Flocculibacter collagenilyticus: one gene and its partner. The protein of the gene in region 1 interacts with the protein of each later gene in a pairwise test. Links are inferred from orthologs where the notes say so. Each region holds a gene or a part of one and is shown on either strand. Other genes may lie near its edges. The genes, in order: HUU81_RS00095 and topA.

Region 1 (6,274 bases):
TTTGAACAAATTAATCCAGAAGAAGTACTTAACTATTTGCACTTTCATCGCGCTTATAAAACAGAGTATGAACTTGCGTGTTTACGTGAAGCGAACCGTATTGCTGTGTTGGGGCACACTGCGGCAAAGCGTGCGTTTTTAGCAGGTGCCTCGGAATACGATATTAATGTGGCATATAACCAGGCTATTTTGCATGGTGATGAAGAAACCCCGTATGGCAACATTGTTGCACTAAATGAAAATTGTTCAATTTTGCATTACATGGTGCGCGACAAACAAGCGCCTTCAGAAAGTCGTTCATTTTTAATTGATGCAGGTGCGCAATACCATGGCTATGCGGCAGACATTACCCGTACGTATTCTGCTAAAGATGATGAGTTCGCCGAGTTGATTAACGCCATGAGAGACGTTGAACTGGCATTGTGTGATGGCTTAAAGCCGGGTTTAAAATATGGTGATTTGCACATTGAAGCGCATAATCGCATTGCAAAAGTGCTACAAGATTTTGATTTTGTGAAGCTTGATGCCGATGCCATTGTTGAACAAAAAATCACATCAACCTTCTTCCCTCATGGACTAGGCCATCATTTAGGTTTGCAAGTACATGATATGGGCGGATTTATGGCTGACGAACGAGGCACGCACATGGCGCCGCCAGAAGGACATCCGTTCTTACGTACCACACGTATTATAGAACCTAATCAAGTGTTTACGATTGAACCTGGCTTGTACTTTATTGATAGTTTGCTCGCCGTACTGAAAGACTCTGAACAAAGCAAATACATTAACTGGGCAAAAGTCGATCAGTTCCGTAAGTATGGTGGGATCCGTATTGAGGATAATATTATTGTGCACCGTGAGCGCAATGAAAATATGACACGAGATTTAAAGCTAGGGTAAACCTTACCGAATAACGTTAATGCGGTGATCAGGTGATTACCGCGCATCTTGCTTGTAGCGCTTTCAATAAGCGTCATTCAATCATCATACTCATTAAGTTAACATGTCTAATTTAACACCATATTTTGTGCCTGCAGAACCGCTAATCCACGAAGAAGAAGTAAAACGCAGTGTATTTATTGCTCATATAGCGCACACGCCAACCCCACAGGACGCCAAAGCATTTATTAATGAAATAAAAGCAAAGCACCCTGATGCATCTCATAACTGTTGGGCGCATATTGCAGGCCGACCCAATGATTCACAGCGATATGGCTTTAGTGATGATGGTGAGCCTGCGGGCGCAGCGGGTAGGCCTATTTTCAATGCATTACAAGGGGCTGATATTGGCGAAATTACCATTGTTATCACTCGTTATTTTGGCGGCACTAAACTGGGTGTCGGTGGCATGGCAAGAGCCTATGGAGGTTGTGCTGGTGCGGCACTAAAACTGCTTAATCGAAAAGAGAGGTGGGTACTTACTACGCTATCATGTCATGTAAATTATGATGATAACTCAGTTGTGCAACATATTATCGCTCAATACGAAGGCGAGTTGGTAAAGGTTGATTATGCTGAGCAAATTACGATTGAGGTTGCCATTCAAAGCCGCAAAGTAACAGCGTTTATTGATGAGGTTTATAATGCAACGGCTGGGCGTGTTTCTTTTACTGAGCTAGACAAATAAGTTCAACGCGCAGCCAGAAACCCATCTGATTTACTAATTCAGTTTTATTTATATTCAATCCCTTATATACTTTTTGCCACAGCAAAGGGAATTTTACCCGTCATGTCTCCAACATCTGGAAAATAAGTCAAACGCTATGCAGTTTCGTACCATAATTAGAATTTTGGGTGTATTGGTTGCACTATTTAGTATGTCGATGGTTCCACCCGCAATTGTTTCGCTTATATATAAAGATGGCGGCGGATTACCATTTGTTATTGCTTTTATTCTTAGCGTGCTAACGGGTCTTGCGTTTTGGTATCCCAATCGAAACCAAAAAGGAGACTTAAAGGCGCGAGAAGGCTTTCTGATTGTTGTGCTATTTTGGGTGGTGCTGGGTAGTTTTGGTTCGTTACCTTTTTTATTTTTAGATCAGCCTGCCATGTCATTAGCTGACGCCATATTTGAGTCATTTTCTGGCTTAACCACCACTGGGGCGACGGTCATAACGGGGATTGAGTATTTACCTAAATCATTCCAGTTTTATCGTCAACAACTACAATGGCTCGGCGGGATGGGGATCATTGTACTTGCGGTAGCTATTTTACCTATGCTTGGTGTAGGTGGCATGCAGTTGTACCGCGCAGAAACACCAGGCCCCATTAAAGACTCAAAAATGACGCCGCGTATCGCGGATACGGCGAAACACCTTTGGTATATTTATGTGTCGTTAACGGTTGCGTGTACCGGTGCATACTGGACGGCAGGGATGAATTTATTTGACGCAATTTGTCATGCATTTTCAACCATTGCGATTGGTGGTTTTTCAAATTATGACGCCAGTATTGGGCACTTTAATAGCCCTGTGATTAACGCTATTTGTGTGGTGTTTTTATTAATTTCAGGGGTTAATTTCGCCTTGCACTACGCGGCATTAAATCATCGTAGTATTAAAACTTACTTAGGTGATCCTGAGTTTAAAGCCTTTATGGGCATTCAAATATCCTTAATTTTATTATGCTTTGTTGTGCTACTAAATAGCGGCATTTATGACACTAGCGAGCAGGCATTAGATGATGCCGTGTTTCAGGCGGTATCAATTAGCACCACAGCAGGCTTTGCAACAGCAAACTTTGCAGAATGGCCAGTATTCCTTCCCATCTTACTTATTTTTGCTAGCTTTATTGGTGGTTGTGCTGGTTCAACGGGTGGGGGCATGAAAGTGGTGCGTATCTTACTGCTATACCTTCAAGGGGTAAGAGAGCTGAACCGATTGGTGCATCCACGCGCAGTCTTTTCCATCAAATTAGGCGCAAAAGCCTTGCCGGATAAAGTGGTTGAAGCGGTATGGGGATTCTTTTCTGCGTATACGCTGGTCTTTGTGTTGATCATGTTGGCTCTATTAGCCACTGGCATGGATAACATGACGGCGTTTTCTGCAACGGCTGCGTGTTTAAATAACTTGGGGCCGGGCTTGGCAGGAGTGGCTGCACACTATGGTGATATTGCAGATTCCAGTAAATGGATTTTAGTACTGGCGATGGTATTTGGCCGACTGGAAGTGTTTACCCTATTGGTGTTATTTACACCTGCATTTTGGCGTTCTTAGTCTGCAAATGGGACGACTGTGCTAACGGCTAATGCGGCAGCTATAGTCAAATTGTGCGGTGCCTTTTACGGCATCAATTTTATTTAGTGTTACTTGGCAACGATAATACGGCTTAACCGTAAGCGTGATGGTTTGTGCAGTACGCATAAAATAAAGCGCATTCCCGCTGTATGTTTTTACTAAATTGGTGCCGATTTCTCGGATCCCAAAACGGCTATTAATGCCTTCTATCATGGTAATGGAATCGTTTTCGCCGAGTTCAAACTGGTTAATATGGTTTTCTTGATGGGCAGCAAGCGTTTCTAAATCAGATAGTTGTCGACGCAATTTTTCGTTTTCAGTTCTTAGCGCCTCAACCTCACCTAAATAATTATTTATTTCATTATTCTTACTAGCCACTTCTTGTTGGCGCTCTGTGGTCAAGGCGGCTACGCGGTTACGAAGGGTAGAGACTTGTTCACGTAACATGGTCAATTCTTGGCGTTGTTCGTTGCTAAGCGCGATTTGTTGTTGGGTTTTATTTAGTTCTGGAAGTAAGGTGGCAAGCTGTTTTAAGTCTTCAGTTTGTTTCAGTGCTTGTTCAAGTGTTGCCACTTTATTTTGTTGTTGTTGGTTGCCGCTGAAATAGGCAAAGCCAGCACCAATAATAAATAACAGTAAAATTACGCCTACCCAAGTAACAACATAACGGTCAGTAAATCGTTCAGTGTTTTGCTGTAAGGTGTGTATGGCTTGTTTAATATTACTGTTATGTTTATTCATAATTCCGTTGCAAATAATACGTTAAATGTCGACTACTAGATAAATATTGCACTAACAGCAAAGAGTTTTTCAATTTCGTAAATGTATTTTTTATCAATCAAAAATAAAATGACGTGATCATCTTCTTCAATGACGGTCTTATCGTGCGCGATTAACACTTCATTGTCACGTACAATTGCGCCAATTGTTGCACCAGGAGGTAATTTGATTTCTCCAATCGTGCGCCCGACGACTTTTGAGGTGTTTTCATCACCATGTGCAACTGCTTCTACGGCTTCTGCAGCACCTTTACGTAATGAATACACGTTAACAATGCCCGAGCGTCGAATGTGGGTTAACAGTGCGGAAATAGTGGTTTGCTGCGGCGAAATAGCAATATCAATCTCGCCGCCTTGGATAAGGTCAACGTAAGCAGTGCGCTGAATCAGCACCATCGTTTTTTGTGCGCCTAAGCGTTTAGCTAACATCGCAGACATGATGTTTGCCTCATCATCATTGGTTACTGCAATAAAAACATCAACGTGTTCAATATGCTCTTCTGATAATAGTTCCTGATCCGACGCATCTCCACAAAAAACTAAGGTATTGTTTAACGTTTCAGAGAGTGATTCTGCTCGATTTTGGTCGCGCTCTATTAATTTGACTTTATGCTGTTGCTCTAATGACTTTGCTAATCCGCAGCCTATGTTGCCGCCGCCGACGATCATAATGTTCTTGTAGCTTTGTTCTAACTTTTGCAGTTCGCTCATTACCGCGCGAATGTGCTTGGTGGCAGCCACGAAGAACACTTCATCGTCCGCTTCTATTACAGTGGTGCCAAGAGGCTTAATGGGGCGGCCTTGGCGATAAATTGCGGCAACACGCGTATCAACGTTAGGGATATGATCTTTCAATGCTGATAAGGCATAGCCCACTAATAAGCCACCGTAATAGGCTTTTACAGCCACTAATGACACCTTGCCGTTACCAAATTCGAGTACCTGCAATGCGCCGGGGTAATCGATTAAGCGTCTAATGTAATGCGTTACTAGCTGCTCAGGCGCGATGTAGTGATCCACCGGCATTTCGTGATTATGAAACAGTTGATGACGGTACTCTAGGTATGCCTCTGAACGAATACGTGCAATTTTCGAGGGTGTGTTAAATAAGCTATAGGCCACTTGGCAAGCTACCATATTAACTTCATCACTGCTGGTTACGGCGATAATCATATCGGCATCTTCGGCACCTGCTTGGCGCAAAACATTGGGATGCGCGCTGTGACCGTTAATGGTTTTAAGGTCGAGTTTGTCTTGCAGTTCGTTTAGTCGTGCAGCGTTAATATCAACAATCGTGATATCGTTTTGCTCACCGACCAAATTTTCCGCTAGTGTGCCACCTACTTGCCCAGCACCGAGAATGATTATCTTCATTTAGTTTCGTTAATTTTTTTGTGTAGTTTGGCGTAATAAAAGCCATCCATATTATTGTCGCCAGGTAAAATTTGCCAGCCAATTCGTTGATCGTGTTGATAAGCAATAGGTAATAACTCGGCATCGGTTTGGCTTGCTAAAAATTGCTCGATTTGTTGCTGGTTTTCTTCTGGTAATACACTACAGGTGGCATACAGTAAAATGCCTCCTGGTTTTAATGTTGGCCATAGTGCGAGCAATATTTTTTGTTGTAGTGCCGCTAATTCCGCAATGTCATTGTTTCTACGAAGCCATTTGATATCTGGATGACGTCTAATCACACCCGTTGCAGAGCAAGGTGCATCTAACAAAATGCGGTCATACAATTCACCATTAAACCATTGTTGCGGTTGGCTCGCGTCACCACAGATGGTGTTTGCCGTGAGTTTTAATCGCTGTAGATTTTCAAGCACCCGACTGAGGCGTGATTCGTCACTATCAATTGCTGTCATTTTTATATCATGGGTGAGCTCTAAAATATGACAGGTTTTACCACCAGGGGCCGCACAGGCATCAAGTACATTGTGATGCGGTTGAGCATCTAATAATAATGCCGCATGTTGTGCCGCTGCGTCTTGTACCGAGCAACTGCCTAGCTCAAAGTCAGGCAGTTTAGCCACATCAATAGGGGTATCTAGTAAGATGGCTTGTGATGCTGTTTCAGATACAGTGTGTTTAATATTCAGCTCATTTAACTGATCACTATAACTATTACGCGGTTGTACTTGTTCGTTTACTCTTAGCCACAACGGTGCTTGTTGCTGATTATTGCTTAAGATTTGTTGCCATTGTTCAGGATAAGCGGCTTGAACGCGTTTAATAAACCAGTTTGGGTGTGCGTATTGG
Region 2 (8,073 bases), 1.3 Mb from region 1 along the record:
TTGATGCTGGAGAAGATGCTAATAATGATGGTTTTATAACACCTGGTACTCCTTGGACTATTTCGAGTAAGGTAATTACAAATGAACAAGGAGCTGCGTTAATTGAGCTTCGTTATCCTAAACAGTACGGGGTTTGGGTTAAAGGAGATCTCTCTGTTTCAGGTAAAGTGAGTGGAAGTGAGTCAGTGAGCACAAGAGAAGTTCAATTAACTTACTTGGTTGATGATGCTAAGAAAGAAGGCGCTCCACCTCCAGAAAACCCTCTGGGTGATGGTGGATTGGAATGCCCAGATCCTAATACTCTCTAAGACTATAAATTTTTCTCTTACGCTATAGGTTAAGTTTAGGCTTAGCCTATTTCGCTTTTTATTTTTTTCTGCACGATATTTATTATCTACTCCCTATTGAGCCCACAATCAAATACATTAATTAAAGAGGACAAAACAAGCAGGATGAGCTGGCTTCGGGTGTTCAGTTGAAGGTAGTTCAGTCGAGAGAGTAGTTGATGATGAAAGATAATGTGTATAGATTATGAGGAAATCAACTAACGTTAAATATAACGTTAGTTGAACTTGGTTTATTTTACAGTTGAAAAGGATAAACCGAACCTAACTTCAATATCTGAGTTAATTCATCCAACGCTGTACGCGACTCAATTAATAGCTGAGGATCGCGCAAGTCATTTTCCGATAGCGCATCTCTATAATGTTTATCTACCCATGAATTAAGTGTGCTGAACAACGCTTCAGACATTAATACATTTTGATTAAGTGCGTTCTTTTCTTGTTCGGTCATTGCTACGCGTAAACGCAAGCATGCTGGGCCTCCGCCATTTCTCATACTCTGTTTTACGTCAAAGTATTTCACTTCTTTGATTGGCGTGTTCATGTTTACCAATGATTGTAGATAGGCGTGCACACGCTCATTTTCTTCACATTCAGTTGGCGCTATGATGGCCATATGTCCATCAGGTAACGTAATGACTTGAGTGTTGAACAAGTAAGTTTTTACTGCTTCTTCCACTGATACATCAGCAGTGTCAACTTTAATGAAATGCATTTGAGTATCACCCATTTTGCGCTGTATTTCATCAAGCCCTTGTTGTGTATTTAAAAATGCTTGTTCATGATAAAACAGCACGTTTTGGTTACCTACTGCAATTACGTCGTTATGAAAAACACCTTGGTCGATTACATTAGGATTTTGCTGCATATAAACAATATTATTATCATTTAATTGATGTAAGCGAGTAACAGCTTCGCAGGCTTCAAATGTATGGCGAGCGGGGAACTTAGTTGGTGCAGGCTTGCTAGCATCGAATGCATAGCGTCCAAAAACAAATAACTCTACACCCGCACCTCCGTATTCGCTACAAAAACGCGTGTGATTAGCGGCCCCTTCGTCACCAAAATGCTCGTTATCTGGTAAGTGCTGATGATGCGCGAAATGCTTTTCATCGTTAAACATCGCTTTTAAAATATTACCGCTGGTAACAGGCTCAAGTGAGCGATGGTACTTATTGGTTAAGTTAGCGGGTGTAAAATGAATTTTATTGTCAGCAGTATCGCCGCTTGGTGAAACGGTTGCCGCGTTTGCTGTCCACATGCTTGACGCAGAACAGCATGCTCTAAATACTTGTGGGGCTTTCTTAGCGGCATCTTCTAACACTTTAGCATCAGAGCCTGAAAAGCCTAAGCGACGTAGTGCAAAGATATCCGGGCGCTCTTGAGGGGCCAATACACCTTGAACCATGCCCATATCATGCAACGCTTTCATTTTTTGCAGCCCTTGTTTGGCTGCTTGGCGAGGACTTGATGATTCTTTAGCGTTACTAAGTGAGGCAACGTTACCAAAGGATAAACCTGCGTAGTTATGAGTAGGACCGACTAGGCCGTCAAAATTTGCTTCAAAGTGCTTCATTTATGGTTTTGCTCCTATTTTAAACGGCTTTTATTATTATTTTTGTTTTGCCTGTTATTTTTTGCTCTATTATTACTCTATTCATAGCGATACAAAGCAAATTAGTATACTCCTATTGTACTCGCTGATAAATGTCTGGATAATAAAATAAATATAAGCTTGTAATAGCTATTGTTCTAGTATCATATAAATATATGCAAATTTTGAATTATAAATCGGGAACTGTTGATTAACATGGGTAAATCGCTAGTTATAGTCGAGTCTCCAGCGAAAGCTAAAACGATAAATAAATATCTAGGTAAAGACTTTGTAGTGAAGTCAAGCGTCGGTCATGTTCGTGATTTACCAACTAGTGGTCAGGCTAAAAGCGGCGCTAAGGCTGCGCAAACCACTAAAGGCTTGTCTAAAGAAGAAAAAGCTGAACTGAAGAAAAAGAAAGATCAAGAAGCGCTCATTGCGCGAATGGGAATTAACCCAGACAAGCAATGGCAAGCACGTTATGAGGTGCTTCCCGGTAAAGAAAAAGTTGTCAATGAGCTGAAATCTCTAGCTGAAAATGCAGATCAAATCTATCTAGCAACGGATTTGGATAGAGAAGGAGAGGCCATCGCTTGGCACTTAAAAGAGATTATTGGTGGTGACGACGACAAATATAAACGTGTTGTATTTAATGAGATCACCAAAAAAGCCATTAACCAAGCATTCTCTACCCCTGGCGAGTTAAATATCTCGCGGGTGCATGCACAGCAAGCAAGACGTTTTCTAGACCGCGTTGTTGGTTTTATGGTCTCACCACTTTTATGGAAAAAAATTGCGCGTGGTTTGTCCGCCGGACGAGTGCAGTCAGTTGCTGTAAAGTTAGTGGTAGAACGAGAAAGAGAAATTAAAGCGTTTATTCCAGAAGAGTTTTGGGATATTCATGCTGATTTATCGCACGCCAGCAAGGCTGACTTGCGAATGATGGTGACTAAAGAGCATGGCAAAACGTTTAAGCCCGTTAATAAAGCACAAACGGATACGGCTCTAGAGACATTAAAAACAGCTGATTATGTTATTGATGCAATTGAGCAGAAGCCATCTCAAAGCAAGCCATCAGCGCCATTTATTACTTCCACTTTGCAGCAAGCGGCAAGTACCCGTCTAGGCTTTGGTGTAAAGAAAACCATGATGATGGCACAGCGTTTGTACGAAGCTGGCCATATTACGTATATGCGTACCGACTCGACTAACTTAAGCTCAGAAGCGGTAGCGTCTTGTCGTGACTATATCCAAGATAACTTTGGTGACGATTATTTACCAAAAGATCCAATTGGTTATGGTAGTAAGCAAGGTGCGCAAGAAGCGCATGAGGCAATTCGCCCATCTCACGTTGCCGTAACTGCTGGTTCATTATCCGACATGGAAAACGATGCTCAGCGTTTATATGAATTGATTTGGCGACAATTTGTTGCTTGCCAAATGACACCAGCAAAATATAACTCAACGTCGATTATTACAAAAGCAGAGCGCTTTGAATTAAAAATCAAAGGTCGCGTAGTTGTATTTGATGGTTGGACAAGAGTGCAAAAACCAAACCGTAAAAAAGGTGATGAAGAGAATTTGTTACCTGAAGTAAAAGTTGGCGATAAGCTTGAATTACAAGCACTAGATCCACAACAGCATTTTACCAAGCCGCCAGCTAGATTTAGCGAAGCGTCGTTAGTAAAAGAGCTGGAAAAAAGAGGAATTGGCCGCCCGTCAACATATGCGGCAATTATTTCAACGATTCAAGATCGTGGTTATGTTACCCAAGAAAATAAGCGCTTTTACGCTGCGAAAATGGGTGAAATAGTGACTGACCGATTAGACGAAAAGTTCTCTGATTTGATGAGCTTCGACTTCACCGCGAATATGGAAGAGCATTTAGATGATATTGCTGAAGGTGAGCTAGATTGGCGGAATGTATTAGATAATTTTTATAAAGACTTTAAGCAAAACCTCATTGAGGCCGAAAAACCAGATGAAGAAGGCGGCATGCGCCCTAATCAAATGGTCATGACCGATATTGACTGCCCAGCATGTAGCAGAAAAATGGGGATACGTACGGCTTCAACAGGTGTATTTCTAGGTTGTGAAGGGTACAACCTGCCACCGAAAGAGCGTTGTACGCAAACGCTGAATCTTGTATCGGGCGATGATGCGGTTAGTGCAAACGAAGATGAGTTAGAAACGGAAGCATTACGAAATATGCGCCGTTGTCCTCGTTGTAGTACCGCGATGGATAGCTATTTAATCGATGAAACGCGTAAATTGCATGTATGTGGTAATAACCCAGATTGCGAAGGCGTGGAAGTTGAAAAGGGCGAGTTTAAGATAAAAGGCTATGATGGACCGCTTATCGAATGTGATAAATGTGGTGCTGATATGCAACTTAAATCGGGCCGTTTTGGCAAATACTTTGGCTGTACCAATGAAGGTTGTAAAAATACCCGAAAACTGCTGAAGAGTGGCGAAGCGGCTCCACCAAAAGAAGATCCAGTTGATTTGCCAGAGTTACCATGTGAAAAGTCTGATGCGCACTTTGTGTTAAGAGACGGTGCTGCAGGTATCTTCTTAGCAGCGTCAAGTTTTCCTAAATCAAGAGAAACGCGTGCACCAAAAGTGGAAGAGTTGCAGCGTTTTAGAGATCGCATTTCACCTAAGTTTTATTATTTAGCTGATGCGCCAGCAAAGGATGATGAAGGTAACCCTAGCGTAGTTCGCTTTAGCCGTAAAACTAAAGAACAATATGTTATGACTGAAGTTGACGGTAAAGCAACGGGCTGGACGGCTAAATATATTGACGGTAAGTGGGTTGAAGAAAAACCTAAAAAAGCAGCTAAGAAAACGGCTAAAAAGAAGGCTACCACTAAAAAAGCACCTGCTAAAAAGTCCACAAAAAAGGCTGAAAGTGAAGAAAGTGAAAGTTAAACAGACGGATAGATTTTAATTTCACGAGCGGAATAAATCGAAAAGGCGACCTAAGGGTTGCTTTTTTATTTAGCGTAAACTTTACCGCCAATCATTTTATATGCCGGAGTGCCGCGAATTAAGGTATCTCTGGCAAACTGCGTATCACAGTTTGGACAAAAACAGGGGGCTAAAGTAAAGTCTTCTACAATACGTTCTTTAAAACACTTAACGAGTGCGCCTTTCCCACCTTTTCTATATTTAAACAATTGAGTAGCGCATTTTGCACAAAATACAGCGACTGTAGTTTGCGGCCCTTTTTTATTTGGTTTTGCCATTAATATTAAACATTGTGTTTCAATAGTTGGGGCATTATATATCTAACTCGTCTTGTGATGTTGGCTTTTCCGGACATCTTGCAAGTAGTTCAATATTGCCGTTGTCATTCTCATATTCTAACTTCACATCAAACCCCCAGAGTTGATGCAAATGCCTCATTACTTCGTCTTTTGATTCTGACAGTGGGATACGGTCGTGCGGCACATATCTTAATGTAAGTGAGCGGTCACCATTGACATCAACGTTATAAATTTGAATGTTCGGCTCTAAATTACTGAGGTTATATTGTTGCGATAGCTTATTACGAATTATGCGGTAGCCTTCATCGTTATGAATGGCTGAAATCTCTAAAAGCTGCTTAGTATCGTCATCTTCAACACAAAAAAACTTTAACTCGCGCATTAAGCGTGGGGATAAAAACTGGCTTATAAAGCTCTCATCTTTAAAGTTCTCCATTGCAAAGTGCATTGTATCTAGCCAGTCAGAACCAGCAAACTCTGGAAACCATCGTTTATCTTCTTCAGTTGGGTTTTCACAAATCCGACGAATATCAATCATCATATTAAAGCCCAGCGCATACGGGTTAATACCTGAATAATATGGGCTGTTATAAGGTGGTTGATAAACTACATTAGTATGACTATGTAAAAACTCTAGAATAAATTTATCAGTCACCAGTCCCTCATCATATAAATGATTCAAAATAGTGTAATGCCAAAAACAGGCCCACCCTTCATTCATCACCTGTGTTTGCTTTTGGGGATAAAAGTATTGGCTTATTTTGCGAACGATACGGATTATTTCGCGCTGCCAAGACTCTAACAGCGGCGCGTTCTTTTCAATAAAATACAGAATGTTTTCTTGTGGTTCACTGGGGAAACGCTGTTTTAATTTCTGTTTTCCTTTTTTACTTGAAGGCAATGTTTTCCATAAAGTGTTTACTTGCGATTGCATGTAATCCTCACGTTCTTTTTGGCGTTTTTGCTCTTCATGTAAAGATATTTTTTGGGGGCGTTTATAACGATCTACACCGTAATTCATTAGTGCATGACAGGAATCTATAAGTTGCTCAACAGGTTCAACACCGTGTTGCTCTTCACATTTAGCGATGTAGTTTTTGGCAAATAGTAAATAGTCGATGATGGAGCTGGCATCTGTCCATGTTTTGAATAAATAGTTTCCTTTAAAGAATGAGTTATGGCCGTAGCAGGCGTGCGCAATCACAAGCGCCTGCATAGGCATGGTATTTTCTTCCATTAAGTAAGAAATACAGGGGTCTGAATTAATCACAATTTCATAGGCTAGCCCCATTTGTCCGCGTTTGTAGCCTTGTTCAGTTTGAATAAATTTTTTGCCATACGACCAATGACTGTATCCGAGTGGCATGCCTACTGATGAATAGGCGTCCATCATTTGCTCAGAAGTAATCACTTCAATTTGATTTAAATAAGTGTCTAGTCGATAGTATTCAGCGACGCGCGCAATTTCAGTTTGATATTCTTGTAATAAAGGAAAAGTCCAGTCTGGTCCATCATCTAAAGGTGTTGTAGCAATTTTTCTTTTGGTCATAATCCCCCCAACAAGTTATTTTTAGTGCTGAGTTTAATACTAAACATAACTAGATTGACGTTTGGTTATGCTGCTTGTTTTTTAAAGAGTTCTCGGAATACTGGGTAAATATCAGCCACGCTTTGTATATGCTGAATTGCAAAATTATCATGAATACGCATTAATTTTTCATACTCTCGCCATAAGCTCTGGTGCGCACGATTAGTGATTTCAATGTAAGTGTAATAGCGCACGACGGGGAGTATTGCATTGGCTAAAATGTGTGAACAGTGAGGAGAGTCATCTGCCCAATTATCACCGTCTGATGCTTGTGCCGCATAAATATTCCATTCTGCAGGATTATATTTTTCTTTGACAATCTCATCCATTAACTTAAGTGCGCTTGAAACAATGGTGCCACCGGTTTCTTGCGAATAGAAAAACTCGTGTTCATCTACTGCTTTTGCTTGGGTGTGATGGCGAATATAAACCACTTCAATATTTTTATATGTGCGTGTTAAGAATAGGTATAGCAAAATGTAGAAACGCTTTGCCATGTCTTTGGTGGCTTGATCCATAGAGCCTGATACATCCATTAAACAAAACATGACAGCTTTGCTGGTTGGAACCGCACGACGATCAAAATTTCTAAAACGCAGATCAAAAGTGTCAATGAATGGCACTTTCGAAATTTTCGCTTCTAGTTCTTCAATCTCTTTCTGTAAGATTCGTATATCTGCTTCGTTTTCGGTAGGGCTTTTTAATAATGCTTCTAGTTCATGTTTTGCTTCATTAACACGGCGCTTTTTGCCTGCTGTCATAGCAATACGTCTAGCAAGTGAACCTTCTAATGATTTTACAATATCGATATTAGTGGGTACACCTTCAGCGCAATAACCAGCACGAACGTTTTTATACTGAATGAGTTTGTTTAACTGATTCTTTTTTAAATTGGGCAGTTCCAAGTCTTCAAACAGCAAATCTAAATATTCGTCTTTGGAAATTGAAAAAACAAAGTCGTCCTGTCCTTCACCGTCTTTACTGGCATCACCTTCGCCACCACCTCCAGCACCTCCGCCCACAGGTCGCTTTACTTTATCACCTTGAACGTATTGGTCGTTACCCGGGTGAACGAGATCTCTTTTTCCGCCCTTGCCTTGGTGAAAAATAGGTTCTGATAGGTCTCTAGTCGGAATACTAATACTTTCGCCTTTATCGACGTCGGTAACACTACGTTTGCCGACCGCGTCAGAAACTGCTTTTTTGATTTGTTTTTTATAGCGGCGTAAAAAGCGCTGTCGATTAACAGTGCTCTTTTTTTTGCCGTTTAGGCGCCGA

Evidence for each region.
Region 2: the proteins of HUU81_RS00095 (region 1) and topA interact in binary tests that used the Escherichia coli proteins (3 or more experiments, as listed by UniProt). The link is inferred for Flocculibacter collagenilyticus from one-to-one orthologs.

What each region holds. Positions count from the first base shown.
Region 1 is NZ_CP059888.1:25,581-31,854, forward strand. Bases 8-2,815 are described here. They hold HUU81_RS00095 (YigZ family protein), read left to right. Parts: upstream 8-1,003; coding sequence 1,004-1,627; downstream 1,628-2,815. Other genes in these bases: pepQ (Xaa-Pro dipeptidase), read left to right, coding at 8-900; HUU81_RS00100 (TrkH family potassium uptake protein), read left to right, coding at 1,764-2,815. Also shown: more of pepQ, read left to right, coding at 1-7; more of HUU81_RS00100, read left to right, coding at 2,816-3,215; HUU81_RS00105 (hypothetical protein), read right to left, coding at 3,237-3,977; Trk system potassium transporter TrkA, read right to left, coding at 4,013-5,389; 16S rRNA (cytosine(967)-C(5))-methyltransferase RsmB, read right to left, coding at 5,386-6,274.
Region 2 is NZ_CP059888.1:1,322,257-1,330,329, forward strand. What follows is about bases 1,825-5,069. They hold topA (type I DNA topoisomerase), read left to right. Parts: upstream 1,825-2,154; coding sequence 2,155-4,869; downstream 4,870-5,069. Other genes in these bases: astB (N-succinylarginine dihydrolase), read right to left, coding at 1,825-1,920; HUU81_RS05825 (hypothetical protein), read right to left, coding at 4,935-5,069. Outside these bases: HUU81_RS05810 (Ig-like domain-containing protein), read left to right, coding at 1-308; more of astB, read right to left, coding at 583-1,824; more of HUU81_RS05825, read right to left, coding at 5,070-5,186; HUU81_RS05830 (SpoVR family protein), read right to left, coding at 5,221-6,756; HUU81_RS05835 (YeaH/YhbH family protein), read right to left, coding at 6,822-8,073. UniProt on the Escherichia coli protein: Releases the supercoiling and torsional tension of DNA, which is introduced during the DNA replication and transcription, by transiently cleaving and rejoining one strand of the DNA duplex.